DNA from 4 places in the Sporosarcina sp. USHLN248 genome. Region 1 is predicted to be linked to each of the others. Evidence: riboswitches for the same ligand, from Rfam matches in the RefSeq annotation. Region 1 holds a riboswitch; each other region holds the start of a gene.
The links. A riboswitch is a leader RNA that binds a small molecule or an ion and turns the genes downstream of it on or off. The one in region 1 is predicted to bind S-adenosylmethionine.
Positions count from the first base shown of each region.

Region 2: linked by a shared signal. The riboswitch ahead of WFH04_RS13490 (methionine biosynthesis PLP-dependent protein) and the one ahead of metA (homoserine O-acetyltransferase MetA) in region 1 are both predicted to bind S-adenosylmethionine.
Region 3: linked by a shared signal. The riboswitch ahead of WFH04_RS16355 (O-acetylhomoserine aminocarboxypropyltransferase/cysteine synthase family protein) and the one ahead of metA (homoserine O-acetyltransferase MetA) in region 1 are both predicted to bind S-adenosylmethionine.
Region 4: linked by a shared signal. The riboswitch ahead of WFH04_RS12175 (methionine ABC transporter ATP-binding protein) and the one ahead of metA (homoserine O-acetyltransferase MetA) in region 1 are both predicted to bind S-adenosylmethionine.

Region 1 covers NZ_JBBCZC010000001.1:172,532-180,684, forward strand. The annotation lists gene WFH04_RS00770 (prolyl oligopeptidase family serine peptidase) at 1-799, shown strand, start outside; gene WFH04_RS00775 (M23 family metallopeptidase) at 1,104-2,081, opposite strand; gene WFH04_RS00780 (thioredoxin family protein) at 2,198-2,515, shown strand; gene WFH04_RS00785 (glycerophosphodiester phosphodiesterase) at 2,560-3,276, opposite strand; gene WFH04_RS00790 (AbrB/MazE/SpoVT family DNA-binding domain-containing protein) at 3,293-3,574, opposite strand; gene WFH04_RS00795 (YitT family protein) at 3,808-4,665, shown strand; SAM riboswitch class I at 4,731-4,873, shown strand; gene metA (homoserine O-acetyltransferase MetA) at 4,966-5,874, shown strand; gene WFH04_RS00805 (YetF domain-containing protein) at 6,014-6,715, shown strand; gene WFH04_RS00810 (NAD(P)-dependent malic enzyme) at 6,719-7,885, opposite strand; gene WFH04_RS00815 (TetR/AcrR family transcriptional regulator) at 8,140-8,153, shown strand, end outside.
Region 2 covers NZ_JBBCZC010000034.1:12,834-20,986, forward strand. The annotation lists gene WFH04_RS13470 (DUF6973 domain-containing protein) at 25-855, shown strand; gene WFH04_RS13475 (hypothetical protein) at 852-1,331, shown strand; gene WFH04_RS13480 (DMT family transporter) at 1,471-1,785, opposite strand; gene WFH04_RS13485 (DMT family transporter) at 1,787-2,119, opposite strand; SAM riboswitch class I at 2,254-2,359, shown strand; gene WFH04_RS13490 (methionine biosynthesis PLP-dependent protein) at 2,447-3,577, shown strand; gene WFH04_RS13495 (cyclase family protein) at 3,611-4,360, shown strand; gene WFH04_RS13500 (ABC transporter ATP-binding protein) at 5,118-6,104, shown strand; gene WFH04_RS13505 (ABC transporter ATP-binding protein) at 6,107-7,129, shown strand; gene WFH04_RS13510 (peptide-binding protein) at 7,254-8,153, shown strand, end outside.
Region 3 covers NZ_JBBCZC010000053.1:15,576-21,045, forward strand. The annotation lists gene WFH04_RS16345 (glycine betaine uptake BCCT transporter) at 1-1,277, shown strand, start outside; gene WFH04_RS16350 (homoserine dehydrogenase) at 1,335-2,321, opposite strand; gene WFH04_RS16355 (O-acetylhomoserine aminocarboxypropyltransferase/cysteine synthase family protein) at 2,446-3,747, opposite strand; SAM riboswitch class I at 3,882-3,997, opposite strand; gene WFH04_RS16360 (DUF2187 family protein) at 4,254-4,484, shown strand; partial or broken gene WFH04_RS16365 (transposase) at 4,651-5,470, shown strand, end outside.
Region 4 covers NZ_JBBCZC010000028.1:19,604-27,756, forward strand. The annotation lists gene WFH04_RS12160 (M20 family metallopeptidase) at 1-516, opposite strand, end outside; gene WFH04_RS12165 (MetQ/NlpA family ABC transporter substrate-binding protein) at 518-1,378, opposite strand; gene WFH04_RS12170 (methionine ABC transporter permease) at 1,440-2,102, opposite strand; gene WFH04_RS12175 (methionine ABC transporter ATP-binding protein) at 2,092-3,117, opposite strand; SAM riboswitch class I at 3,225-3,330, opposite strand; gene WFH04_RS12180 (lysophospholipid acyltransferase family protein) at 3,663-4,226, shown strand; gene WFH04_RS12185 (serpin family protein) at 4,301-5,545, shown strand; gene WFH04_RS12190 (RAxF-45 family protein) at 5,720-5,839, shown strand; gene abc-f (ribosomal protection-like ABC-F family protein) at 6,249-7,898, shown strand; gene dnaN (DNA polymerase III subunit beta) at 7,948-8,153, shown strand, end outside.

The DNA.
Region 1 (8,153 bases):
TCCATCGAAAGACGGAACAAAAATTCCGATGTTCCTCACATGCCGAAAAGGACTGCAATTGAACGGGGAAAACCCGGTGCTTCTTTATGGCTATGGAGGCTTTAATGTGAGTTTGACTCCATCATTTTCACCGGCACAACGATTATGGATTGAACAGGGAGGCATTTACGCGGTTGCTAATTTACGCGGCGGCGGTGAGTTTGGAGAAGAATGGTATAAAGCTGGAACATTGGAAAACAAACAAAATGTATTCGATGATTTTATTGCAGCTGCTGAGTGGTTAATTGCGAAAAACTATACGAAAACAGCGAAGCTTGCCATTATGGGAGGCAGCAACGGTGGACTGTTGGTCGGTGCATGCATGACGCAGCGTCCAGACTTGTATGGAGCCGCAGTATGTCAAGTGCCGGTTACGGATATGTTGCGCTACCATAAATTCACGGTCGGGAGATATTGGGTAACGGACTATGGCAATGCAGAAGAGAATCCGGAGCATTTTGAGTTTATGTACAAATATTCTCCATTGCATAATGTGAAAAACGGAACGGCCTATCCGCCAACACTTATTACAACTGCTGATACAGATGATCGAGTTGTCCCATTGCATGCGAAAAAATTTGCTGCGACATTGCAGGAAGCTCACATTGGTGACAATCCAATTTTATTGCGCGTCGAAAAAAATGCAGGCCACGGGCTCGGTAAACCGACCGTTAAAATCATCGAAGAACTGACGGATGTTTATACTTTCTTGAATAAAACATTGAATAACAAATTTGACATAGAAACAGGCTACCAATGATGAAGGTAGCCTGTTTTGTTTAGGTTCTTGTAAGTCTATACTATCATTACGTTAATAAACCGTTCTCGTGCAAAGTAAGTGAGTGTCCCGCGCTGTTCGAATGCAGTACGTGCCAGTAAACAACCGACCTAAGCCAGTAATGCTGTAAAACACGTCAATAAACGGCTCTAATGCACCAGTAAATCAAGCAGTCACGCCAGTAAGTGAGTAGCCTGCGCCAGTAATAGAACAGCTGTGCGAGTTATGCATTTACTGTCCTAACTTCAAGTTTCCATCTGCTCTATAGTTATTGCCCCACATGTTGTTATCGATTTCTTTCCCATATACGCAATGATGGGTAAGGATCAAATGACCATTCGATTCGCCCGTTGTATTTATACATGCCGTAATGGAGGTGTGGAGGGAATTTTCCAGATGTGCCTTCTTTTCCGTAGCCAGAACTGCCGACGAAGCCGATGAGTGTGCCTGGTTCGACGATATCGCCTTCTTTTATTCCTTTATCATAATACGCCAAGTGGGCAAAGTAATGATACGTATTATGGTTGTCCCGGATACCGATGCGCCAACCGCCATAATCGTTCCAGCCCATAATTTCAATGACACCGTATGAAGTGGACAATACGGGAACGCCATAGCCGGCGAAAATATCTGTACCTTCGTGAATTCTTCTGCCGCCCCAGCCGCGGCTTGAACCCCATGTTCCACGGTATGTGTAATGATGGCCTTTAGCTATTGGAAATGTATGTTCATCCAAGTTGATTGTTTCAAAATGCTCATACAACTGAGCGATTGTGTAAATTTGTTTGACTGTATCTTCACGTTTGTAATATTGCCATAAAGCAGCTTTGAATTCGTTTTCTGATGGGCCGAACTGGCGCAAATGATTAGCCATTGTCATTAATACATCTTCAGGTTGATTGAAATCAGCGACTCCATCTCCGTTTCCATCTACGCCATGTCCTCCGAAAAATGCAATGGAGTCAGGGTCGGTATCCTTGAGATGAGGGTTCAATGCTCCTCTCCAATATTCATCTGAAAATAGGATGGCAATTAATCCATCTTTCTTCGGAAGATCGTTCCGTACTTGCTGGATATTCCGTTCGTATTGGTCAATGGCAGCTAAATGATACCATGGCACTATTTCATCAGCGAATTGAAAATAAAGCGCCATGCGTTGGTCGTAAATTTCCTCTTGAGTCAATTCTTGCGAAGAGGAGACAGAAGGCATAAAAAATAATACAAACATAATGATAATAGAGATGTATATACAATGGCGGCTCAAGAGAAACCCTCCTTTTTCATTCACTATGTTTCCCCGTTTTGCAAATTTCATGAATTGTACCTTCAGGGAGAAAGAGATAGAATGAACTTAGGTAAAGAAAGAAGGAGCTGATAGGAATGGAGAAGTTGCAATCGAAAGAGCAATTTGAGCAATTGAAAAATGAGGAAAGAACTATTTTTATGTTTTCGGCGGATTGGTGTCCAGATTGCCGTGTCATCGAACCGATTCTACCTCAAATCGAAGCGGATTATCCGGAATATGAATTTATTTATGTCGATCGAGATGAATTTATTGAAATTTGTCAGGAGATGGACATTTTCGGAATTCCAAGCTTTATCGCTTTCCATAATGGGGAAGAGGCAGGAAGATTTGTAAGCAAGGATCGTAAAACGAAAGAGGAAATTGAATCGTTTATTGACAGTTGCTCAGCATAATTAAAAAGATATCGATCCAGTCTATTGTGGATCGATATCTTTTTTTATGGAAAAAATGAAACCATTTCCTCCGGGAAATCGGTAAAAATCGCTTGCACTTTTGCTTCTTTTAATAGAGCGGCATGTTCTGGATCATTCACTGTAAAAGCCCGAATAGGCACTTGCTGTTTGATTATTTCTTGCATAGATGGTCGAAGTGCAGTCGGAAAGAGAAGATGAAAAGCATCTGCCGGTATTTGTTGTAAATAGGAAAGTGGATTCACTAACACTTCCATAACAAGTGCTCCCGTTTCGATTTGTGGCATTAAATTTTTAGCTGTTTGGATTGCGCTATGATCGAAGGAAGAAAGAATCACTCTCGATTCAATTCCCCTTTCTTGAATAATGTCCAATACTTTTTCTACCATGCCATCATAAGGGAAAATATCCGATTTTAGCTCAATATTAAGCAAATGTTCCGTTCGTGAAAATACATCTAATACTTCGGGAAGGGTTGGGATTTTTTCACCGCTGAAATCAGGGGAAAACCAACTGCCAAAGTCAAATTCTTTTAGCTCGGATAAAGTTAAATCTTTAATGAACCCCGATCCATTCGATGTTCGATCTATCGATTCATCATGGATGACAACAAGTTGTCCATCAAATGTCATATGAACATCGAATTCTACACCTCTCACTGGAAGGCGCGCCGCTTCTTTAAAAGCGGCAATCGTATTTTCGGGAAAATTGCCTGAAGCACCCCGATGGGCGAAAATATCCATCAATGCTCCCCCTCGATCATTTCCATTGCTCTTTCTTTTCTGCGATTTCTTTTTTTAAGATTTCCGCACCTTTAGGACTGATATACATGCCATTAGAAAGCCGTTTGTTTTCAGGAGTAATTTCACCAGTGACGATACAAGCTTCATCTACAACATATTTTCTTAACACAATCATATCGTCATCAACGAATATTTCCATTGGTGCACCTTTCTCTAACTTTAACGTATTTCTAAGTTCTTTAGGAATAACGATACGTCCTAAGTGATCGATTTTCCTTACAATCCCTAAACTTCGCATAATATCCTCCCTCACATTTGGTTTTCTTGTAATCAAGTATACTAAAGTTTTATAAAAGATACAAAATATAGAATAGTATATATTTATTTTTCCTATTTATACTATTCCTTTTATAAAGGTTTTAAAACTTCATACTCATTGAAAGTATTTGATTAGTAGGTGAGCTTTTGAAAATAGTTATAAAAAGGCTAATTTCTGTTAGAATAAGTAAGTCTAAGAAAGGAGAAATTACGATGTCATTCATTCATAAAAAATCCGTTGTATTTGACTATATACAAATTATTATCGGTTCTGCTTTTGTTGGCTTGGCTTTTAACATTTTCTTGCTTCCATCGAAAATTGCTGCTGGAGGCGTTTCAGGAATTAGCACCATTCTATATGAATTATTCGGTTATGAGCCTGCGTACGTCCAATGGCTTATTAATATTCCGCTAATCGTTTTAGGCTTGATTTTAGTTGGAAAGGAATTTAGCGCCAAAACAATTGTCGGTACATTTTTTGTTCCATTTGTCATTTGGCTATCGAAAGATTTGTCGGTCAATATTGACAATCCATTGCTAAGCTCTATTTACGGCGGTATTTTGCTCGGTATCGGACTCGGAATTGTTTATCGGGGAAATGGGTCAACTGGGGGAACGGCGTTAATTGCTCAAATTCTGAAGAAATATACCGGAATTTCAAGCGGTTTCTCACAGCTCATCGTAGATGGGATCGTTGTTGTCACATCAGCTTTTGTCTTTAATTTTGAATTAGCTTTATATGCATTAATGTCAATCTATGTGACGAGTAAAGTAATCGACTTCGTACAGCTACAAACATCACCGACAAAATTAGTTTTGATCATTACCGAAAATGAAAAGAAAATTAAGTCCATCATACAAAATGAAATCGATCGTGGATTTACAAAAGTGAAATCGACCGGGGGATATTCCGACAATGAGAAAACGATGATCTTATGTGTCGTCGAACAGTCTGAGGCAGTTTATTTGAAAAAACTGTTGCAAACTGCAGAGCCGTCTTCATTTGTTATTTTCCTCAATGCATCTGAAATATTAGGATTAGGCTTTTCGAAAGCAAAAATCAGCCAATAGCCGCTGCCGGAAAATAGATGTATACAAAGTTATGAAAAATGGTATAATGGTCTTCAATTGAATAATTCTTATCAAGAGAAGCTGAGGGATTTGGCCCAATGACGCTTCAGCAACCTCTGCGATTGCAGGAAGGTGCTACCTCCAACAAGACGTTCGGTTTTCCGAACGATCGGCTTGCCAATGCGAGCTAATTCTTGAAAGATAAGAACGATGAAGCTGACAGAAACCCTCGTTCCTATCTAACGGAATGAGGGTTTTATTTTGGTTTTGTAGCTTTTTTAGAAAAAGGGGGAAAAGACATTGCCGATCAACATTCCATATAATTTGCCAGCACGTGAATTGTTGAAAGAAGAGAAAATATTCATTATGGACGAAAAAAGAGCAACAAGCCAAGATATACGTCCTTTGAATATCATAATTTTAAATTTGATGCCTGAAAAGGAAAAAACGGAATTGCAACTTTTGAGATTGTTAGGAAATACACCTTTGCAAGTGAATGTATCGTTTTTGAATACAGCTACCTACGAATCAAAAAATGTTAGCAAAAGCCATTTGGATGCTTTCTACTCGACTTTCGACCAAGTCCGACATAGAAAATATGATGGCTTGATCGTTACGGGTGCCCCAATTGAGCATTTGCCTTTTGAAGAAGTCGCCTATTGGAATGAACTCCAGCGCATTATGGATTGGTCGACAACAAATGTCACATCCTCTCTCCATATTTGTTGGGGAGCACAAGCGGCATTGTATCATCATTACGGCATACAAAAACATAGATTGCCCGCAAAATTATCAGGGGTTTTTCATCATACTTTATCAGATCAAACGGTAAAGTTGACTCAAGGATTTAACGATATTTTTGAAGCGCCACATTCGAGGTATACGACAGTATCGATTGAAGAAATCGAAAAAAATCCGGGGCTTCATCTTCAATCTGTCTCGGAAGAAGCCGGAGCTTTCATCGTGTTGTCGAATGACGGTAAGCAAATTATGATTACTGGACATCTTGAATATGATGCTTCAACGCTATCCGAAGAGTATGAACGCGATGTTAAAAAAGGTATTGAAGTGAATGTTCCGAAAAATTACTTCCCAAATGATGATCCATCTCAAAAGCCATTGAATACTTGGCGATCCCATACGCATTTGTTGTTCTCTAATTGGCTAAATTATTATGTTTACCAAGAAACACCGTATCATTGGAATTAAACATTGCAAGCCATCCGCTAAGCTGGATGGCTTTTTTTATCAAAAATTAAATACTCGTTACGAAGAGAAAGATTCTCTCGCATAATAAACTATATTGGTGACACACTACTTTTCAAGTGGAGGTGTCCAATTCATGAATATGGATGAATTTTTCGAGTTTAGTTTTTGGGAAATGATCATTAGAGCAACGATTGCTTTTGCTGTGCTCTTAGTATTGGCAAGATTGATGGGGAAAAAACAAATATCACAATTGACATTTTTCCATTACGTTACAGGAATTACAATCGGTTCAATTGCGGCGGATATTGCAGGGGAATCGGAAACGCCTTTTATGAATGGTTTAATTGCAATGATTTGGTGGGCATTGTTAACTTTGCTCATGAATTATATTGCTCTCAAATCGAAAAAAGCGAGAGTGTTATTGGATGATACACCATCGATTCTCATTCACGAAGGTCGACTGAATGAACAGGAAATGAAAAAAGTAAGAATGACTTTGAATGATTTAAATATGATGCTTCGAGAACAAAGCGTTTTTTCTGTCTCAGATGTAAATTATGCGATTCTCGAAACGAACGGCAAACTAAGTGTATTGAAAAAGGCGGGGCAGGAAGCGGCCACTAAAACAGATGTGAAAGCTTCCGCAAAAGATCCGAAATATATTCCAACTGAGATCATTTCCGATGGGAAATTGATTCAAAAAAATTTAACGGAACTTAATTTAACGGAAGAATGGGTCATGAAACAGTTGAAAAAGAAAGGCATCGGCCAAATCGATCAAGTTTACTATGCAGAAGTATATGGTGATGGAAGCTTATTCGTCGATGAAAAAGATGATTGATCGTTATCCGATAGGGACCGCAGGAAGCATTGAGACGCCTGACTCAATTGCAGCTTTACTTACAGCCTTCGACACTTCTGTGACAACTCGTTCGTCGAATGGGTCGGGAATAATAGTATCTTCGCTCAGTTCCATATCCGTTACTAAAGAGGCGATAGCGAAAGTCGCTGCCATTTTCATATGCTCATTTATTTCCTTTGCTCGTACATCAAGCGCCCCTCTAAAAATGCCAGGGAATGCCAAAACATTATTCACTTGGTTCGGATAATCGGACCTGCCGGTTGCAATAATGCGTGCACCATATTCCTTGGCAACAATCGGCATAATTTCTGGAACCGGATTGGCCAAGCCGAATATAATCGGATTTTCTGCCATACTTTGGACCAGCTCTTTCGTCAATAAATTCGCTACGGAAACACCAATGAATACATCTGCATCCGAAAGGGCATCTGCCAATGTACCGGTTAGATCGGTTGGGTTTGTCATTTGGGCAATTTCTGTCTTTATGTGATTCATTCCATAGGGACGATTGTTGTAGATCACTCCTTTAGAATCGCAAATTGTAACATGGTTGCATCCGAGGTTCAAAAGTTGCTTTACGATTGCAATTCCTGCTGCACCAGCTCCATTGACAACGATTTTAACATTGCTGACCGATTTATTGACGATTTTTAAAGCATTTAATAGCCCCGCAGCAACGACGATTGCTGTGCCATGCTGATCATCGTGGAATACCGGTATTGCACATTCTTTCCGTAAGCGCTCCTCTATTTCAAAGCATCGGGGTGCTGATATATCCTCTAAATTAATGGCACCAAATGTAGGGCTTATTTTTTTGATTGTGTCCACGATTTCGTCGATGTTTTGTGTAGAAAGGCAAATTGGAAAAGCATCTACGTCGGCAAACTTTTTCAACAACAATGCTTTTCCTTCCATAACCGGCAGAGCCGCTTCCGGTCCAATATCGCCAAGGCCTAATACGGCACTGCCATCCGTTACAATAGCCACTAAATTACCTTTAATTGTGTAGTCATACACACTCTCCATATTTTTCGAGATTTCAATGCATGGTTCAGCAACACCCGGAGAATAAGCGAAGCTTAAATCCACTTTATTCTCCAAAGGGACAGTTGAAATGATTTCCATTTTTCCCTTGTGAAGCCTATGCATTTCAAGCGATGAATGATACCCTTTATTCAAATTATCCACTCTCCTTTTGAATTTTTGGAATATAGTTATAAATTATTACCACATTCTACTGAAATTGCAATAGCGAATAGTAAGTCAAGTCGTAAAATTATGTTTATTTAAGCGTTTACATTCCTATTGTAATAAGCTTGCTGGTAATGAAAACTTTTTTTGCAATGGCTTTGCACATATGTTAATATGAATGACAGTCATTCATTGTGAAGGGAGATCATTAAATGGATAAAAAAAG
Region 2 (8,153 bases), on a different contig from region 1:
TACTTGGAAAAAGGAGAGAAAAATATGAAAAACAAACTTTTATCAACGGGTTTAGCTGTAGCTGTCATTACATTAATGTCTACTAGTGTGAATGCTTTGGCACTTGAATCAACGTCTAACAATTTGAAAAACGACTTCAATTATATTGAAGTATCAAAGCAAGATCTTGACTATGCTTCAATAGTCGAAAAGCTAGATATTGATAGTTTGGAGAGGTACTCTCGAGAAATGCAAAATGAAAACCCTACCTTTTCAGAAGATGAATTGAATAATTTGTTAAAGGTTGAAGTAATAAAACGAGGTATTGAATCAAACATTATCAACGCAGATGGAGAATTAATAAATGCAAGTCCAGATATTTCACCATACTCTTATGGTGACTTACCAATAATAAAAAACAAATTAGGTCCCAATGAAAAGAAAGTGTTTAATGAGAGCTTGGTGAAAGGTGTAGCTGTTCTATCTGCGGGTAATTTTGCTATGTATCATTATCAAAAGTATTATTCAGGTGGAGAAGATGATAATGCAGATGCGTTTAGACACTCTTTATGGATGGCTGTTTCTTCGGCTGGGGTTGCAGGTTCAGACTTTTCGCGGAGATTTGGAATAGCTCATGAAGATGACTTTCCAAGTTCTGCATTAGCAAGAAGTATGGATTTGAATAATAACAATGTTGGAATTAGTTATGGGCCTAAACTTGCACAATTCGCAGGTAATGCTGATTTGTTCGATAGAATGGCACTTCAGATGATAAATGAAGCTGTAAAAAATGGTGAAATGAAAAGATTCCGTGGAACTGATATTGGTGTGAAAACTTCTTTAGTAAAAACAAATAGTACAGGGGCTAAAAAATGAGTTTAAATTCCCAAAAACTTTTAAAGTACGTGTTTTTTTTCTCTTTGACAATAACAATAGCAGTCGTAGCGTACAATATATATAAAATAGATGAAAATGATGCGATTCGCTCAAAGATTAAACAAGAAGTTCAACAGAATGAATATGTTGATTTTGGTAAAGCAGTGAATGGCGATTGGGATAATATAATCTTAGTTTTCCCGTATACGGAAAAAGCTAAAATAAAGAAGGAATATGGAATTGATGTAAATCGAATCAACGACTTTTCAGTAGCATATCGAGAAGATCGTGTGCTTATTCTATTTTGTAAAGGAGAAAGCATTCAAAACTATGTTTATTGGGTTGGCAGTTTTTCATCAAGTGAAGATGAAAAATTATATGATTCCTTTCAGATTAAAAGAAAAGACGCCAAATTTAAAACAGATAAAAGTTCCAATAAAGGCATACCTTTAAATCTAATCCATGTAAGAGAATAATTGTTAGGATAAACATACTAAAATTAGTAGTACAAACTACTCAGAATCAGTGGGACGCTCTTCAATGACCGCATGCAATTATTGCGTACTATAGAAAAATAAAAAACGATGGAATGCCGCAACAGACATCCCATCGTTTTTATCCAAATACTTTTAGTCCTACCGCTCCTCCGATAATAAGCAGCAAAAATACAATCCTTTTCCATCCGGCAGATTCCTTAAAAAACAAAATGCCCATAAGCACTGCGCCTGCAGCTCCTAATCCAGTCCAAATCGCGTATGCTGTTCCCATCGGAATTTCGCGCATCGCCAAAGACAAAAAGAAGAAACCGGCGGAAAACGTGCAGATGATTGAAAGAAGCCAAACATAGTTCTTTTTCTGCAAATAAAGATTAATGCTCATCACGCCAAATATTTCTCCAAAACTGGCCAAAACTAAATATACCCATGCCACTTCAATCGCCCCCTTCATCTACAGGATCGACTGTCGTCATTTTAATACCAATTACACCGATTATAATGATACCGATAAATAATATTTTAATAAAAGAAAACTCCGCTCCGAAAAATAAAAAGTCTATCAGTACAATTGCAGCGGCGCCAGATCCAGTAAAAACAGCATATACCGTTCCAGAAGGCAATTTTTCACATGCTTTAATAATCGAATAAAAACTAATAATGATTGCAATGATTGTTCCTGCCCATTCTAACGGTGTCTCCGAATAACGCAGACCGATCACCCAGAACACTTCAACGACCGCTGCCAATAAAACATAAAGCCAAGCCATTCCATGACCTCCAAATCGTATCAAAATTGCATACCTACAGTATAGCAGAAACCTATAAAGAGATTTCTGAAAGAAGGCTTGCTAAATTTTCGAATATATGATAACTTTGGATAAATCAAAAATGCATAGCTTCATTCTTATCAAGAGAGACGGAGGGATTGGCCCGTAGAAGTCTCAGCAACCAGCCCGTATTGGTATGGTGCTAATTCCAAAAGGCAGATTCTGTCTTGAAGATAAGAAGATTGAATTCAACGACGATCACGCGTGTTGAGGCCCTCTTCTATCTTGGAAGGGGGCTTTTTATATGCAGCGAAAGGATGGGTTTCATTGACGAAAAGAAGTATACATACGAACTTAGTGCAATTGGGCAATCGAAGCGACAAAAAAACAGGTGCGGTCAATCCGCCAATCTATTTATCTACCGCATACAAACATGATGGTTTAGGACTTTCCACCGGCTATGACTATACTCGGACAAAAAATCCAACACGGACCATTTTAGAGGATGGCATCGCCCAATTGGAATCTGGTGATCAAGGCTATGCGTGCAGCTCAGGAATGGCTGCCATCCAATTAGTGCTTTCCCTATTTGCATCAGGCGACGAGCTGATTGCCCCCGATGATATTTACGGCGGCACATATCGGCTTTTCGAACAATATGCCACAAATTATAATATCCGTACCTCCTATGCTTCTTTCAAAACCGTAGAAGAAGTTGAACAACAAATTACGGAACAGACAAAAGCACTTTTCATTGAGACGCCAACGAACCCTTTAATGATAAAAATAAACATTGCATCATATGCTGAACTTGCGAAAAAACACGGACTTTACCTCATTGTCGACAATACATTTTTAACACCCTATTATCAGCGTCCTATTGAATTGGGAGCAGACATCGTCATCCATAGCGCCACTAAATATATCGGGGGCCATAATGATGTGTTGGCAGGATTAGTCGTTGCGAAAGGAGAAGCATTATGCGCGCAATTATTTGAACAACATAACGCCATCGGTGCAACCCTCTCTCCGTTCGATGCATTTTTAGTCATTCGCGGATTAAAAACATTACATGTGCGAATGAGACAGCATGATGCGAACGCAAAGGAAATTGCTGCCTATTTGGAAACTCATCCGCTTGTTACGGATGTGCTATATGCAGGTGTCGGAGGCATGCTGTCATTCCGGCTAAAAGAAAGCAGCTATGTCGACCCTTTCTTGAAAAACTTGAACTTAATTACGTTTGCAGAAAGTTTAGGAGGCGTGGAAAGCTTTATCACCTATCCGACAACGCAAACACACGCGGATATCCCCGTAGAAGAACGCGTGAAACGCGGTGTTGATGACCGTCTTCTACGCTTCTCTGTAGGGCTTGAAGAAGCGGAAGATCTGATCGAAGATTTGCACCAAGCGATCGACGCAGCTTATCAAGCAACGGAAACGGCAGTTCCCCGCTAAGGGTTCATTTAATTATGAAAGAGAGTGATTGCAATGACAGTAAAAGCGGAATCAGAAATTCAAGAAGCACTTCGTTTATTGAAAAGTAAAAAATGGGTTGATTTGACGCATACTTTCGGTCCGAATTCACCGCATTTTTTCATGTTCGATGACGCAGAATTTAAAACGCTGTTCACACATGACGATGGCTTTTTCGCACAAAACTTTTCGTTTTCTGGACAATACGGAACACATATTGATGCGCCAATCCATTTTGTGCGCGACACACGCTATTTGGAAGAGCTACAGCTGAAAGAATTAGTATTGCCTTTAGTCGTTATAGACAAATCCGCAGAAGCAGCAGCAAACAATGATTTCACATTATCTGTTCAAGATATTTTGGATTTCGAAGCTGTGCACGGAGAAATAGAAGAAGGCACCTTTGTTGCCCTTCGCACGGATTGGAGCAAAAGATGGCCCGACCACGAAGCATTTAATAACAAAGATGCCGATGGAAACAATCACATTCCCGGATGGGGTCCAGAAGCACTCAAATTACTATTCGAACATAGGAAAATCAAAGCTATCGGACACGAAACGTTCGATACCGACTCTGCAATTGATTTCCGCAAAAACGGTAAACTGATCGGTGAATATTATGTATTGGAGCAAGACACATACCAAATTGAACTAATGACGAATTTACATCTATTGCCAGCTAAAGGAGCAATCATCTTTAATATTGTTCCGAAGCCAGAAAAAGCATCGGGCTTCCCGGTTAGATCGTTTGCTATCCTTCCATAAAAAAGCCCGGTGCCCAGACTGTAGCCAAAGTGTTTTTTCACTTTGGCTACAGTCTTTTTAAGGTTCGTAGTCATGTGAGAGGAATTTGCCCAGCTTGGCTTGAGAACGCTTGCCACGTGGAAGACAATATAGGTGCGCGACGTCCGTAGTGCCTTAATTTCCGCAAAATGCGCGTAAATACAACAAATCGAACCCTTCGCCGCTCGATTGACTGCATGACTCGCCTCGTGCAGGCTCACACGAGGCCGAGCGATGACCCGAATAGAACGTAATGTTCATGAGGGAAGGAACAAAGGAGGCAACCTAAGCTCGTTGCTCCTGCAGCAACGGTTGCATGACCAGCGTCCTACTGGCCTCAACTTAGTATGCGAACGTTTGTCAACAAGCTGAGCCCGGTGCCTCTGGGCTTTTTCCATATCAATCGACAGAAAAACACATAAACCTCTTTAAAAACCATTAACTCACTCTATGCATAGATAAAGCTCTCCAACAACGCATAATCCTGCTAAAGCCACATAACTTCAATACTTCCATTGCTATTATACAGTTATTTCATAAATCGAAACTTCATAAAATCGAAATAAATTCCTGTTGATTCCTGTAGAATAAGTTCGAACCATCTTTTCCGATATATTACAAAAAAGTGATTGACAACTTTGAGTGTTATGATTAGGATTGTATATAATTATCAGACTAATCATAGAATAATTGATTACCGCTCTTCTTTTTTTGCTACTAACACGAATGGAGGGTCTCTATGAATCAACCCGTCTTGAATGTCCAAGCGTTAAAAACGTATTTTTACTTGGAACAAGATTTGATCGCAAAAGCGGTTGACGGCGTCTCTTTTTCAGTTTATCCGGGAGAAACTGTTGCAATCGTTGGAGAATCAGGCAGTGGAAAAAGCATTACCGCCCTTTCAATTATGCAGCTTATTAATAAACCCGGACGCATCGTAGAAGGAACTATTCAAATGAATGACCGCAACTTGCTTGAATTAAAGGCTAAACAAATGACTTCGGTCCGCGGCAACCAAATTGGCATGATTTTTCAAGAACCGATGACAGCCTTAAATCCTGTCTTCACCATTGGTAATCAACTAATTGAAATGATCCGTAAGCATAAGAAAGTATCCAAAAATATCGCCAAGCAAAAGGCGATTGAATTGTTAAAGATTGTTGGCATTCCCCGCCCCGCTGAAATCATCAAGGAATACCCCCACCAACTTTCCGGGGGAATGCGACAACGTGTTATGATCGCCATGGCAATCTCATGTGAACCTCAACTCATCATCGCAGACGAACCTACCACAGCATTAGACGTAACGATCCAAGCTCAAATCTTAGACTTATTAATCGAAATGCAAAAGCGCTACAATATGGCACTTCTTCTCATTACACACGACTTAGGTGTTGTTTATGAATATACTGATCGGGTCATCGTCATGTACGGTGGACAAATCGTTGAACAAGCCCCGACGAAGCAACTGTTAAAATTGACAAAGCATCCTTATACACAAGGTTTGTTGAGCAGTTTGCCAAATTTGGAGGAAGATGTAGATCGTTTAGGAACGATTAAAGGAACCGTTCCGCCCGCCTACAATTTCCCTGTCGGCTGCCGATTCTCTACCCGTTGCCCGTATGCGATGGAAAAATGCAGTCAGTCCAACCCCGAACTGTTTCAATACGACATAGATCACTACGTACGCTGCTTCCTATACGACGTTGGAGGTGAAGCGAAATGACGATGGTCCAAACAACAGCGATTGAGAAAAAAACCGGCGATGAACTCGTCGTCATTCGGGATGTAAAAAAATATTTTCCAATAAAAGGCGGCGTTTTGCGGCGTACGATTGGACAACTTAAAGCAGTTGACGGCGTTTCCTTTAGCATACGCAAAGGGGAAACATTAGGGATCGTCGGTGAATCGGGTTCCGGGAAATCGACATTGGGACGCGTCCTCATACGATTATTAGACCCGACAGAAGGGCAAATCCTTTTTAATAACGAAGACATTACGAAATTACGTCAGCGTCAAATACGGCCAATCCGCCAAAACATGCAAATCGTCTTCCAAGACCCTTTTGCATCATTGAATGCAAAAATGAGCGTGGAACAATTAGTGGAGGAACCTTTAATTGTTCAAGGATCGATTTCTAAAAAAGAAAGAAAAGAACGTGTAAAAGCGATGATTGAGAAAGTCGGTTTACGTGTCGATGATTTGCAAAAATACCCTCATGAATTTTCTGGAGGACAAAGGCAGCGAATTAGCATCGCACGGGCACTCATATTGGAACCGAAATTTGTCATTTGCGATGAGCCAGTGTCTGCATTGGACGTTTCCATTCAAGCGCAAGTTTTGAATTTAATGAAAGACTTGCAGGATGAATTGGGTTTAACGTATTTATTCATCGCCCACGACTTAAGCGTCGTCAAACATATTAGTGATCGTGTGGCAGTTATGTATTTAGGGAGGATTGCAGAAATTGCCCCGAAAAAAGAGTTGTATGAAAACCCAATGCATCCATATACAAAGGCATTACTCTCTGCAATTCCAATGATTGATCTAAATGAAACCCCACAAACCAAAAAGGAGAAAATTAAACTGCCGGGCGACTTGCCAAGCCCTGCTAATCCACCTTCAGGCTGTGCGTTTAGAACGCGTTGTCCGAAAGCTTTTGATAGATGTGCCATTGACCGTCCAGAGTTGCAAGAGATTCAAACAGATCATTTTGTCGCTTGTCATTTATATAGCGAAGGAACGATATAATCTATCAAATGCATAGTTGTTTTACTCCGGTGTCACAGTCATTACTGCGAATTTAGGAGGTGATGCATCGATCCATATCCACTCTTCATTGATGTGTCGAAAAAAAGTAAAGGGGGACATGATGTTGACAAAGCTATATATGCACAGATTTACTCTTATCGTTCTATTGTTGATGTTTGGCATGGTGTTGGCTGCATGTAATTCTAAGGATGATGCAACGGGTGATACTGCTACCGAAACGGAAAAACCGTCAGAAGTGGCAGAAACAGAAGAAGACGAAAAAGCTGCAGAAGAAGGTCCGAAAAAGGGAGGTACAATTGTCGGTGCGATGTACTCTGCGCCGGCTGGTATGTTCAACCCGATTTTCTATGAAGATTCCTATGAAGCAAACATTATCGATTTTGTATTTGAAGGATTGGTAAGTCAAAACGAATCATTGGAATTCATACCAAGCTTAGCTGAAAAGTGGGAGACAAATGATGATCAGACAGAGATCACATTTTTCTTGCAAGAAGGAGTTAAATGGCATGACGGCGAGGAATTTACAGCTGATGATGTCGTCTATACGTACAAAGCGATGTCTGATCCGGATTATGAGTCTGCTGGCGGTGTAAGAGCAAACTATGTGCAGCCGTTATTAGGCTACGACGAATATCAATCAGGCGAAACAGATGAATTTGTTGGTGTTGTCGCAGACGGAGACTATAAAGTAACGTTTAAGTTTGCAGAGCCGAACGTCTCTCCTCTTTATTATGCAAGCTTCCCGATCATCCCGGAGCATATTTTTAAAGATATTCCGGTAAAAGACATTCCGGAAGCTCCTGAATCATTGCAGCCAAATAAATTAATCGGTACAGGGCCATTCAAATTTACGGATATGATCGAACGTGAGCAATATGTTTTATCCCGCAATGACGATTATTGGAAAGGTGCACCGCTATTAGATGAAATCGTTTGGAAAGTCGTTGCACAATCGGTCATGATCGGGTTACTTGAAAAAGGAGAAATTGATTTTGTGGCAAGT
Region 3 (5,470 bases), on a different contig from region 1:
GTTTAGGAAAAGATTCTGACCGTCCGTCGTTTTCAACGATTACTTGGATTGCCATGCTCTTTTCTGCCGGAATGGGAATTGGTCTAGTCTTTTATGGGGCTGCTGAACCGCTATCTCACTACGCGATCAATCCCGCAACAGAAGAACCTAATACAGATGCCGCTTTTAAAGAAGCGATGCGGTATTCCTTTTTCCATTGGGGCTTTCATGTATGGGCCATGTACGGTATTGTCGCTTTGTCGCTTGCGTATTTCCAATTCCGTAAAGGAGAACCGGGGTTAATTTCAGCAACATTGAAGCCGATTTTCGGTAAAAAAATGAAGGGGCCTTGGGGCGTCCTCATCGATGTACTTGCCGTTTTTGCAACAGCTTTTGGCGTTGCCACTTCTCTCGGCTTCGGTGCTGTTCAAATTAACGCAGGGCTGAATTATCTTTTCGGCTTTACAATTGGCTTCACTACACAACTGATTATCATCGCTGTTGTGACTGTTCTGTTCATCATGTCTGCATGGTCGGGGCTCAGTAAAGGAATCAAATATTTATCAAACGCAAACTTAATACTCGCGCTTGCATTATTAGGGTTTGTCTTGATCCTTGGTCCAACATTGCTCATTTTTAATATTTTTACTGACTCTCTTGGCGGCTATCTATCCAATTTAGTATCAATGAGTTTCCGTACAGCTCCTTTAAATGCTTCGCATCGCGAGTGGATGGATACGTGGACGATTTTCTATTGGGCTTGGTGGATTTCATGGGCGCCATTCGTCAGTATGTTCATTGCTCGCGTTTCGAAGGGCAGAACAATTCGGGAATTTATGGCCGTTGTCATGTTAGCACCAACTCTTTTAAGTGCCATCTGGTTTTCCGCATTCGGAACGACTGCCATTAACGCTCAAAAAGAAGGACTTGCGGACTTAGCAAAAGCATCTACCGAATTGACGATCTTTGAGATGTTCCATACAATGCCAATATCATTTATCGTTTCTCTTTTCGCAGTTCTGTTAATTGCATGCTTTTTCATAACATCCGCAGACTCGGCGACATTTGTATTAGGCATGCAGTCAACGTATGGTTCATTGACACCATCAAATAGCGTAAAAATCACATGGGGTGTCATCCAATCAGCCATTGCAGTCATCTTGCTGTCTGTGAATGGACTAACAGCATTGCAAAATACGATCATTATTGCTGCTTTGCCATTCTCTTTCATCATGTTGCTCATGATCATTTCTTTGATCAAAGCATTGCAAGGCGAAAGGCCAAAGAAAAAAGCATAAGAGACAATTGAACTCATGTAAAAAGGAGGACGGGGTACTATCCCCTCCTCCTTTTGATTAATTTGTCACCATCACCACTTCTTGCTGGCGAATGATATGAAGCAAATCAGCAACCATTGCGCTGCCTGTAGGATACATGCCGGCGCCAGGACCGACTAAAGTCAGCTGTCCAAGATATTCTGTTTCTATAATGATTGCATTGTCGACACCGTCTATACTGAAAAGCGGATGATTCGCTCCAATTAAGACAGGTCCTACCGTACCTAACAGCTTGTCGTTGTCATCTATCCATATATCTGCAACGTGACGATATCGAAGATCGCCTTTTGAAGCATCTATCACATCAATTGGTTGAATATGCTCGATCCCTACCACCGGGACGTCTTCCCAATCTGGTTGTTGACCGAAAGATAGAGAGCTTAGGATCATCAGCTTACGGAATGCATCTGTGCCGTCCACATCATCGGATGGATCCGCTTCCGCAAAGCCGTTTTTCTGAGCATCCAATAGCGCTTTTTTAAATGGCGATCCCTCTTCACGCATTTTCGTCAAAATGAAATTCGAAGTACCATTTAAGATTCCTTGAATCCGTTTTATGCGGTCACCGGCCAATAGATTGCTAACCGTCCGAATGACCGGGACACCGCCTGCCGTTGTCGCTTCAAAACCAACTTGCACATTACGGAACTCTGCATGTTTCAATAGAGCTGGACCGTGTTTAGCAAACATTTTTTTATTGGCCGTTATAATATGGCAGCCTTTTTCTATCGCATCTGATAAATATGTGTAAGCAGGCTCTTCCCCGACAATTGCTTCGAACACAACGTCTATTTCCGGATCGTCTAAGATATCTCGAATATTATCGGTAATTTTCACACCACTAATCGGCTTGCGTTTTTTCGTCTTATCTTTCACAAGGATGGTGACGACATCAACCGTGAAACCTGTATTTTCTCTTATTTCTTCACGCTTCTCTTGTAAAATTCTATACACACCTTCACCGACAGTGCCAAAACCTAAGATCGCTGCTTTGAATGACGGCATTCCATCCACCTCCTTTCAAAAGCGCAGGGGGCATTTACTTTAGTTCACTATGTTGCAATTCTAAACAAGATGCTATTGCATCATAAGCGAAGCATTGGACTGTCCCCTGCAACTACTTATGAACCTATTGAACTGTAACCGGCGCTGCTTTTTCAATCGCTTGTTGCAAGTCTGCAATGATATCTTCAGGCGACTCGAGACCGACAGACAAGCGAATCAACTCTTCGGTTACACCGGAGTTTTCCAAGTCTTCAGCAGACAATTGCTGATGTGTAGTGGATGCAGGGTGAATGATCAATGACTTGGCATCACCGACGTTGGCGACATGCGACCAAATCTCGATATTGTCAATCACCTTACGCCCCGCTTCACGTCCACCTTTAATGCCGAAAACAATAATGGAACCGAAGCCGTTTTTCAAATACTTCTTAGCATGCTCATGTGAAGGGTGGTCTTCCAAACCTGTGTAAGTTACCCACTCAACAGATGGATGGGACTGTAGGAAAGCGGCAACTTTCTGAGCATTTTCATTATGTCTCACCACTCGGAGATGAAGTGTCTCCAAACCTTGGAGGAAATTGAACGCGCTATCTGGGTCCAAGCAAGGACCAAAATCACGCAATAATTGGACGCGAAGCTTCATAGCAAAAGCTGCTGCCGCCGTGTCGACGCCATAGCGAAGACCATGATATGTTTCGTCCGGCTCTGTAAACAAAGGGAATTTCCCTTTCGTCCAATCAAATTTGCCCGCATCGACTACGATGCCGCCAATTGTCGTGCCGTGACCGCCAATCCATTTTGTGGCGGAATGGATCACTACATCGGCCCCGAATTCAATCGGATTGCAGCCATAAGGTGAAGCAAAAGTATTATCAATGAGCAACGGTATATCATGCGCATGAGCAATCTCCGCCACCGCTTCGATATCTAAAACGTGTAAGCTTGGATTTCCGATTGTTTCAGCAAATAAAGCCTTTGTCTTATCTGTAATTGCGGCTTTAAAGTTTTCAGGATTCGTAGCGTCGACGAACTTCACATTGATGCCATAGCGCGGCAGCGTCACTGCGAATAAATTATATGTTCCGCCGTATAGATTGCTTGCCGCTACGATTTCATCGCCAGCGCCCGCAATGTTTAAAATCGAAAACGCGATTGCCGCCATGCCAGAAGATAGTGCGACCGCAGCTGTACCTCCTTCAAGTAGCGCAATGCGTTCTTCAAATACCGCTACAGTCGGATTCGTGATTCGAGTGTAAATATTGCCCGCTTCTTGCAGGCCAAATAAGTTTTGTGCATGTTCAGTATCGCGGAAAACGAACGAAGTCGTCCGATGGATTGGTACGGCTCTTGATCCTGTAATTGGATCTGGCTTTTGGCCGCCATGTAGAAGAAGTGTTTCCGGTTGAAGAGAGTTGTTTGCAGTCATGTGTATTACCTCCAAAGTATTAGTGTAAGATGAAAATGCAACAAATAATGTGCAATGCGGAGGCGTTGGGGGTTTTTGGAATAAAAAAATAACCCCTTTCGCTAAGAAGAGGGTTACGCTTTCGCTTATTCCTCCCCTTATCTTTCAGACCGTTTGCACGAATCTGTAGGAAGTAGCACCTTTGCAAGTTCGTCACTTGCTGGTTGCCGGGCATCGCAGGGCCTAGTCCCTCCGCCGCTCTTGATAAGAGTATGGGTGATTCAGTTTTTCATCTTGTTGTACAGTATAGGAGGACCAATTTTAAAAGTCAAGAGATTCTTATTATTTTTCTGAAACTTATGTTGCAATTCTACTTTCAGCGAAGTTCGACAATTTGTGGTATACTATCAATAGACAACTTGATAGGGATCGGTTACAACCAGTTGTTTTCCATCATGCTTTTGATTGCTTAGGACAGGCCTAAGCATTTTTTTCATTTTGAAAGATGATGAGAATGAACGGTAGGAGTGATTCGATTGACTTTTTCACGTAAGGAAAAACCTGTTTCAGATTTTGTCGCTGCGCGTCATATCGACGAAGAGATTTCCTTCGTCCGCAATGACCATAGAGTAAATGGAACGATTCATAAAATACTCGAGAACTCGGTCATTGTAAAGATTTCAGAAGATGACGCCGACCGAATTGGCGTAGCTTCCAATTTAACCGTTGTTTCCCATAAGAACTACACTGTAGATTAATTATACGAAGAGGCTGGGACAAAACCCACCTCTAATTGAAAAAGCCGGTGAACTTTTACGACGAGTAAAAGTTCACCGGCTTTGATTAATATTTGAATAAAAATAAGGACCCACTTCTGATAAAATAAAGTCACTACACAAAACCTTATCAGAAAGAAGGATCCTTATGTTTAAAGATTATAACATGAATCAACTCGTTTTGCCTTTAGATTTAGAAGTGAAATTACAAAAAAATGATATCGCCTTCCATATCCATCATTTGGTTGAAAGTATCCCTTCTGAAGCATTCGAACCATTTCTTCGAAATGAGGGTTGTCCTGCCTACCACCCACGCATGATGCTTAAAATTATTTTATGCGGCTACACGCAATCTGCCTTTTCAGGGCGTAAAATTGAAGCCCTATTGAAAGACAGTATCCGAATGATGTGGCTGGCTCAAGGGCATGAACCTAGCTACCGCACAATCAATCGATTCCGTGTCCAATCAGAAGTGAAGGATCTCATTCGCCAATGTTTTGTCCAATTCCGTTGCCAGCTTGTGCAAGAAAATAGGATTGATCAAGAAGCGATTTTTATTGACGGCACTAAAATCGAAGCGAATGCGAATAAATTTACGTTCGTATGGAAGAAATCTGTCGATAAATTTCACCAGAGTTTAGTTGAAAAGTCCAATCAGCTTTATAATGAACTACTTGAAAAAGAAATTATGCCAGAAATCGAACGGGAAAGCGGAGAAGAATTATCACCGGAAGAACTCGCTCAATTGGTTCAAAAAGTGGACGAAGTGATTTCTGAGTATGATCAAAAAATTGAAGAAACTTTTGACTCAAAAGAGCGAAAAGTATTGAGAAGTGAACGGAAATTTCCAAAGCAGGCACGCAAAAAACTCATCGATTTCATCGTGCGAAAACTGAAGTACCAGAAGGATTTCGAGATATTCGGCAGAAGAAACAGCTATTCGAAAACGGATCATGATGCGACGTTCA
Region 4 (8,153 bases), on a different contig from region 1:
ATCGACAGCTAACGAGTTGGACGTTACACCTGTTTTTCCGGAAGGATGGGCCATCAATGCAACATCTACGTCTTTTAAGTAGCCGTGGCGGACGAAACTTCCTTTTGCACTACCGTTTGGACCGCCTTCTTCCGCAGGTGTTCCTAAGACGACCACTTTTCCGCCAATCGATTCAAGTTCTTTGGAAAGTGCGATTGCAGCAGCAACACTTGTCGTTCCAATAATATTATGACCGCAAGCATGGCCGATTCCTGGCAGTGCATCGTATTCTGCCAAATAAGCAATCGTCGGGCCGGGTTTCGAACTTGAAAACTGTGCGTAAAACGCAGTTTCATGTCCCGCAACATTTGTCTCTACTTCGAACCCTTCGTCACGGAGCAATGTCGTTAATTGTTCGCAGGCAAAATATTCTTCATTACCGATTTCAGGTTTTGCATGGATTGATAGACTCGTTTCAATAAAGCGTGCACGGTTTTCCGTTATAAATGAATGGATTTGATTCGTTATCGTTGTCATTTTACTTTTCTCCCTTCAATTGTTCGAATGTATCAATTAGCTGATCTTGTGGTATGTTCAACAATATCGATCCGCCTTTTGTTTCTTCTTCAATGGCTTTCTTTACTTGTTCGGACTGGTAAAGCTCGACGATTTTTAAATAGGTTTCGTTTTGTGCATCCTCTGCACGTGCTGCAAAGACATTCACATAAGGCAAGGCATTTTCATTGTCGCCATCTTCCAAAAAGATTGGGTCTTCAGTAGGGTTGAACCCGGCTTGACCCGCAATCCCGTTGTTGATAAGGGATGCTGCGACATCTTGCAAGACACGTGGCGTTTGCTGAGCAACCATAGGGATGATTTCCAAGTTTTTAGGATTCTCTTCTATGGATGTTGTATCTCCAAAAAGTCCAGTGCCTTCTTTTAATTTGATAAGACCTGCAGTTTCCAATAAGCGTAAAGCGCGCCCTAAATTCGATGGGTCATCAGGAACGGCAATTTTATCTCCTTCTTTAATGCCTGAAATATCGTCAAGCTTATCGGAATAAATGCCGAGCGGAGCGATAACAGTTGAACCAATCGGTACGATGTCAACATTGTTCTCTTCGGCAAACTGACTTAAAAATGCAATATGCTGAAAAGAATTTAAATCGATGTCGCCATTGGCGAGTGCATTGTTCGGTAATGTATAGTCCGCGAATTCTTTCAGTTCGATTGTAATGCCTTCTTCTTTCGCTAACTCTTTCAATACGTTCCATTGCTCACCATCCGCTCCGGTAACACCGATTACAACAATATCTTCGTTAGCAGATCCACTTTTTCCGCAAGCGGCAAGAATGGATAGCAGTAAAATTGCTCCAAGTAATTTAATGGTTTTTTTCATGAGAAATCCTCCAATTTTATATATTTTGTATTTTAAAAACACTTCATTGCGAATGTACAAGTTATCGACGCATCACTTTTTTCGATAAGAAATTGCCAATCCACTGCGCCAATTGTACAAGTACAATTAAGATAATGACTGTAACGAACATGACGGAACTGTCGAATCGTTGGTAGCCATGCGTCATCGCGACGTGCCCTAATCCTCCTCCGCCAACTGTCCCTGCAACAGCTGAAAAATCGATTAAACCGACTGTGACGAAAGTTAGTCCAAGGATGAGTGGTCCAAGCGCTTCAGGGATCAATACGGTAAAAATGATTTGGCGCGGACTTGCTCCCATTGCTTCTGCTGCTTCAATGACACCCGGATCGATACTGATCAAATTGTTTTCGACGACCCTTGCGACGACAAACGATGCAGCAATTGTCATTGGGAAAATGGCAGCTGCGGTCCCAATCGTCGTTCCAATCACTTCGCGTGTAACAGGCGAAAGCACGAAAAGCAAAATAATGAAAGGGATCGGGCGAATAATATTAATAAAGAAATTTAGTAAAGCAGAAATGAACCGATTTTCAAGTATATTTCCTTCTCTAGTGGTAAACAGAAGGATACCTAATGCCATACCGACAATCGAACTAAAAACCAAAGTCCCTAAAACCATCGTAATCGTTTCACCGGTTGCCTCCACAATACGAATCCAAAACGTCTCCCAATTAACTTTCATTCGTATTCACCTCCTCAATGTCCACGATGCTTTTCAATTCTTGGATGCAAGCGATCACTGCATCATGTTTGCCTTCGAATGAAACGACAAGATTGCCAAAAAACTGTTGCTGTAATTCCCGGATAGAACCGTAAACAATATTGAAATCTATTTGATGCTTTCGAGCAACCGTTGATAAGATCGGGTCGCTTGCCCGCTCTCCTTTGAAAAGGATGCGGTACAAAGTGGTTCCTCCTTTTGCCCGCCATACATCAAGCAGTTGTGGGGAAGGCAAGCTTTGATCGGTGGCGGAGATGAATTCTTTTGTTGTTGCGTGCTGCGGATTCGTAAACGTTTCGAACACTTCGCCTTGTTCAATCACTTCTCCCGTCTCCATTACTGCGACACGGTTGCAAATCGATTGGATAACCTGCATTTCATGTGTAATGAGCAAGATTGTAATCCCCATTTCCCGATTCACCTTTTGCAATAGATTCAAAATATCGCGCGTCGTGTTCGGGTCAAGTGCGGACGTCGCTTCATCGCAAAGCAGAATTTCTGGGTCAGTCGCAAGTGCGCGTGCAATGCCGACACGCTGTTTTTGCCCTCCTGATAATTGTTCGGGATAACTTTTCGCTTTATCCGCAAGTCCTACGAATTGAAGAAGTTGTTTTACTTTGGCATTTCGTTCTGCCTTAGGTACCTTCGATAACTTCAAAGGGTACTCGACATTTTGTTCGACTGTGCGGGAAGAAAAGAGATTGAAGTTTTGAAATACCATCCCAATCTTTCTGCGCACTTCCCGTAGCTGTTTCGGCTTTAGTTCGTGCAAGGGAGTTTTTTTGATAAGAATTTTCCCTTCCGTCGGACGTTCAAGGCCGTTGACAAGTCGGATCAATGTGCTCTTTCCAGCGCCGCTGAATCCGATAATGCCAAAAATATCGCCTTCCTCAATGTCAAATGTCACCTTTTTTACTGCTTCGACTTTCTTGTTTCCGACAACAAATGTTTTAGTTACATTTTCGAATGTGATCATAAAATCCCCTCCAAATAAAAAACGCCTTCTTTTTTCATATCTGTAAGAAGATATGAAAAAAGAAGGCGTCTCTACTAAAATTGTAGAATACGAAAAAAGCTTCTCTCTTCTTATCTTTCAAACAGAAAACTGTTTGCAGGAATTGGCACGTAGTTTTAAAAAACCGTTGCCGAGATGTCATTGGGCCTGTCCCTCAATCTCTCTTGATAAGAAATTTTGTATAAAATTTGAATTGCTTACAACTTTACCACGGTTGAAAATAATGTCAACTAAGTTTGTTAATATTTTTGAAGATTAAATATAAAAACAAGTCTGATTATATAGGGTGAAAGAAATGATGAAGTTCCGCTTTTCATAGCAAGATGATGGTTATATACAGTTATATTTGTTGCATTTAAAAATAAAAAGCATCTTTCAATTATAAAGATATGCGACAAATTTTTACAATTAGGCAGTCGGATTAAGTGCCTGATTAGTTGTAAAAGAATGTAGTTTGTCTATAATTAGTACCAGGTATTATACGTTGATGATAACGGGAGGGTGACATGTATAAATTAACAGCCACTTTGGCGAAAATCATCTTTTTCTTCATCGCCAAAATTGAATTGAAGAATACATACAAACTGCCTGAGAATGGGGGATATGTAATTACTTGCGCACACCGAGGCTGGTTGGAAATAATCGCGCTCGGTATTTCATTGCCGCGCCCGATTCACTTCATGGCAAAGAAGGAGCTCTTTAGCAGAAAAATAGTAGCTGCGTTCTTAACGAGCATAAATGCCTTTCCAATTGACCGTGAAAATCCATCACCAAGCAGTATTAAAACACCTGTAAAACTACTGAAGTCCGGTGAAATTGTTGGGATATTTCCAAGCGGAACAAGGGCGGCTGAGAATGCTCCGATAAAACGTGGAGCCGTCACCATTGCTGGTTTGGCAAGAGTACCGATCGTTCCGGTTACATATGAAGGTCCGGCAAATCTGAAAGACATTTGGAAGTGCCGAAAAGCAACGATTACAATTGGCGACCCATTCATTATTGAGAAAACGGGTAAAGAAGAAATAGGAGCATATACGGAGAAATTAGAAAGGGAAATCACCTTGGTTTGAATGCATATTTTCATAAAAAACTTGTAACCTTTTCCATCTGAAACAAGTCTACGTTTCCAAGGAGAGTGATTCATTTGAAAAAGAAAATTACCGCTTCTCTTGTTGGAATGAGCCTTCTGCTGCCTATGACGGGATGTGGAACTTCGAATGAAGGAAATCTTCAAATTTCGGAAGGTGTTGAATTTGGCGAAAAGGACTATGAAAAAATAGTGGATCCTTCCAATGAATTAGGATTTAAACTGATGGATCAAATCGATATCGATGACAAAGGAAATCTGTTTATTTCTCCTACGAGTCTATGGATGGCTTTGGCGCTCGTCTATAACGGGGCAGACGACGCGACAAAGGAAGAAGTCGCGAAAACGTTGCAAGTGAATGGTCTGGAGCCGATGGACGTGAATAGATCGAACGCATCCCTTATGACGTTGTTAAATAAGGATTTGAAGAATATCCAGCTACAAATTGCCAATTCGATATGGCTAAATGAAGAATTTAAATTCCAAGAACCGTTTTCTCAACGGACTAAAGATTATTTCAATGCAAAAATTGAAGAAATCGACATTAAGAGCAACGACTCACCTAAACGAATCAATGACTGGGTTGAAAGAGCGACGAATGGCAAAATCGACAAGATAGTTGATGGAACATTAGACGAAAATCTTGTTGCAATGCTGCTGAACGCGATTTATTTCAAAGGGGATTGGAAGTACCCGTTTGATAAGAAAGATACAGAAAATCGAAACTTCAGTTTGACGGACGGAACTGAAAAAGAGGTGCCTTTCATGAAGCTTGAAGAAAAGCTGTCTTATACCGCCAACGACGAATTCCAAGCAGTCAAACTTCCATATGGAGAAGGTGAAATGAGCATGACAATCGTCCTTCCGAATGAGCAAAAAAGCTTCAAGGAATTTAAAGATACGTTGTCGGCTGAAAAGTGGACAGCGCTCCAGTCTGATTTCAATAGCTTGAAAGGAACTTTGTTACTTCCGAAATTTAAGATGGTATATGAAGCAGAGCTTAATGACGCATTGGAAGCACTTGGCATGACAAGTGCATTTACGGACAAGGCTAATTTCAGCAAGATGGTTGAAGGCGATTCCTCGTTATTCATTAGCAAAGTGAAGCAAAAAACATATATTGATGTGAATGAAGAAGGTACGGAAGCGGCTGCAGTGACGGGTATATCGGTCGATACGGCATCCGCGCCGGCAGACGATCCATTCGTCATGGAAGTAAACCGACCGTTTTTCTTTACGATTACGGATGATGAAACGGGAGTTGTGCTATTCATAGGATTTGTCGCAAATCCTGAAATGTAGAAACTCAATTCATTGTAACTCCTCCAATAGGTTTTCTTTGTACTTTCATAAGAATTAAAAATAACGTTATTCATGGGAGATGTAGTAAATTTAGAAATGTAGAAAAATTTAATTGTAATTGTGTTTATCCCATGATACACTATTTTTACTATTACTGAACGGAGGTGAGGAATGATGTTGGACACTGTGTATGCACGTGAAAGTCTATTGGAATATTTAGCCACTTCATGTGCGATTACTCATGAAATTGCCGTCAACGGGATACGTATGCCCTTTTTTAGACAATTTCAGTAATCACACAGCTGTTTAGCACATCATTCCTTACTATTGAAGTAGGAAGGGATTGCTCAGTGGCAGTCAAATATTGTAGACAATCTCAGTTTTCTTTGGTGCGTTCCTCAGACTGATTGAAAGCGCTTGTCGGGGAAGGCAACCTAAAAGCTCCACATCCTATAGGTGCCTTTATTTCTGCAAAGAACGCAGAAATTAAGGCAAATCGAACCCTTCGCTGTTCGATTGGCAACGGTTGCATGACTCACTTCCTGCGAGCCCGCGGGAAGCGAATCGAACTCTATTTCATGAGCTTACAACGAATCCAAGCAACGAAGAATGCGAGCACTTGTCAACAGTGAAAGACTGCTTAAACGCAGTCTTTTTTTGTGCTCTCTCAGCTGTGAAAATAGAATGAGAGGAAGCGGAAATAATGATTTGTACAATACAGAAGGTTAGCAAGATGTTAGGCGGCAATATAATTTTTGAAAATTTATCCTTAGAAATTCAGACTGGCGATCGAGTGGGAGTCGTCGGACGGAATGGCAGCGGAAAAACGACTTTATTTAAATTGATTGCGGGGATAGAACAAGTAGATTCCGGTTCAATTCATTTTAAAAAAGGAACGAAAATCGGGTATTTATCGCAAATCCCGACCTTCGATCATCCAGTGACGGGCCATGACGTGTTAAAAAGTGCATTTACAGAGTTGATTGAAATAGAGAAGAAGCTTCAACAACTGGAAGTGAAATTGGCAAGTGCGGAGATAGAGCAAATGGAGCGGCTGCTATCGCAATATGGCGAGTTGCAGGAAACATTCATCCAACGAAACGGCTATGCAATGAATTCGGAAATTGAAAAAGTCATTAACGGACTTCAATTAAGGAAGTTTGTCGATCGAGACTTTGCGGATATGAGCGGCGGAGAACAGACGAAGACGATGTTAGGCAGACTGCTTTTGTCGAATCCTGACTTATTATTGTTAGATGAGCCGACAAATCATTTGGATTTATTCGCAGTGGAATGGCTTGAACAGTATTTGTCGGAATATGATGGCACAGTTGTCATCGTGTCGCATGACCGAGCCTTCTTAGATTGCGTTGTAGGTAAAATAGCAGATTTGGAAGAAGGAGAACTGCAGTTGTATCATGGCAACTACAGCTCGTTTGCTCAACAAAAAGAGGAGCGGCTGCTGCGGGAATTCCAGGACTATGAAGAACAACAAAAGAAAATCAAGAAAATGAAAGAAGCGATCAAACGGTTAAAAATATGGGCAAATGAGGCAAATCCACCGAATGCGGGGCTGCATAGGCAAGCTCGCAATATGGAGCGGGCGCTTGAACGGATGGAGAAAATTAGGAAGCCGCTCATTGATCCTAAGAAAATGGCACTCTCTTTTGAAGCATCGGATCGCAGCGGGAAAGAGGTCGTCGTCATGGAAGGAGTATGCAAATCGTTCGGCGAGCAACAAATTTTGTTTGATGCGGATTTGCATATTTATTGGAAGGATCGGGCGGCGATTGTCGGTCAAAACGGCAGCGGCAAATCAACGATCTTGAAATTGCTTACAAGTCAACTGCATGCAGATGAAGGAACATGTAAATTAGGGAGCAATGTAAAAACAGGTTATCTTTCGCAACATTTTGAAGTGAAAAATCCGAAGGCTCGCCTAATCGATGTATTTCGGGAAGAGGTTAGTGTGGAAGAGGGCGAAGCGAGACATATTTTAGCAAAATTTATGTTCTATGGGCCCGATGTATTCAAGCGGATGGGCGATTTGAGCGGCGGGGAAAGGATGAGGCTACGTCTAGCACAGCTTATGCATCAAGACGTGAACTTTCTTTTATTGGACGAACCGACGAACCACCTCGATATTGAATCCCGTGAGGTACTTGAAGATGCATTGGAAGATTTTACAGGGACGATTTTGGCAGTATCTCATGACCGTTACTTTTTAAATAAATTATTCACCCGAACAGCGTGGCTTGAAGAAGGGGACTTGACGCTGTTTGAAGGACCGTTTGATTGGGCGCGAGCGAAGTGGGAAGAACTGCGTGTTGTTGATAGCGGGAATGGGCAATGAGTTATTTTGAGTTATAGAAAATTGTAAGTGAATAAGGGGGAGCCAATACATGAATCTCATCGTAGATCATTCGATAGTATCAACTGCAGTTTCTGACCTTCAAAAGGTTTGCGCAACAAAAAGCGTTATCCCAATCCTCTCAGGAATTAAGATTGAGGCGGAAAAAGGCGCAATCAAGCTAACTGGCGGCAACTCAGAAATGTTTATGGAAAAGATGATTCCGATTGAGGGGAATGGGGAAATCATTGAAGAAGG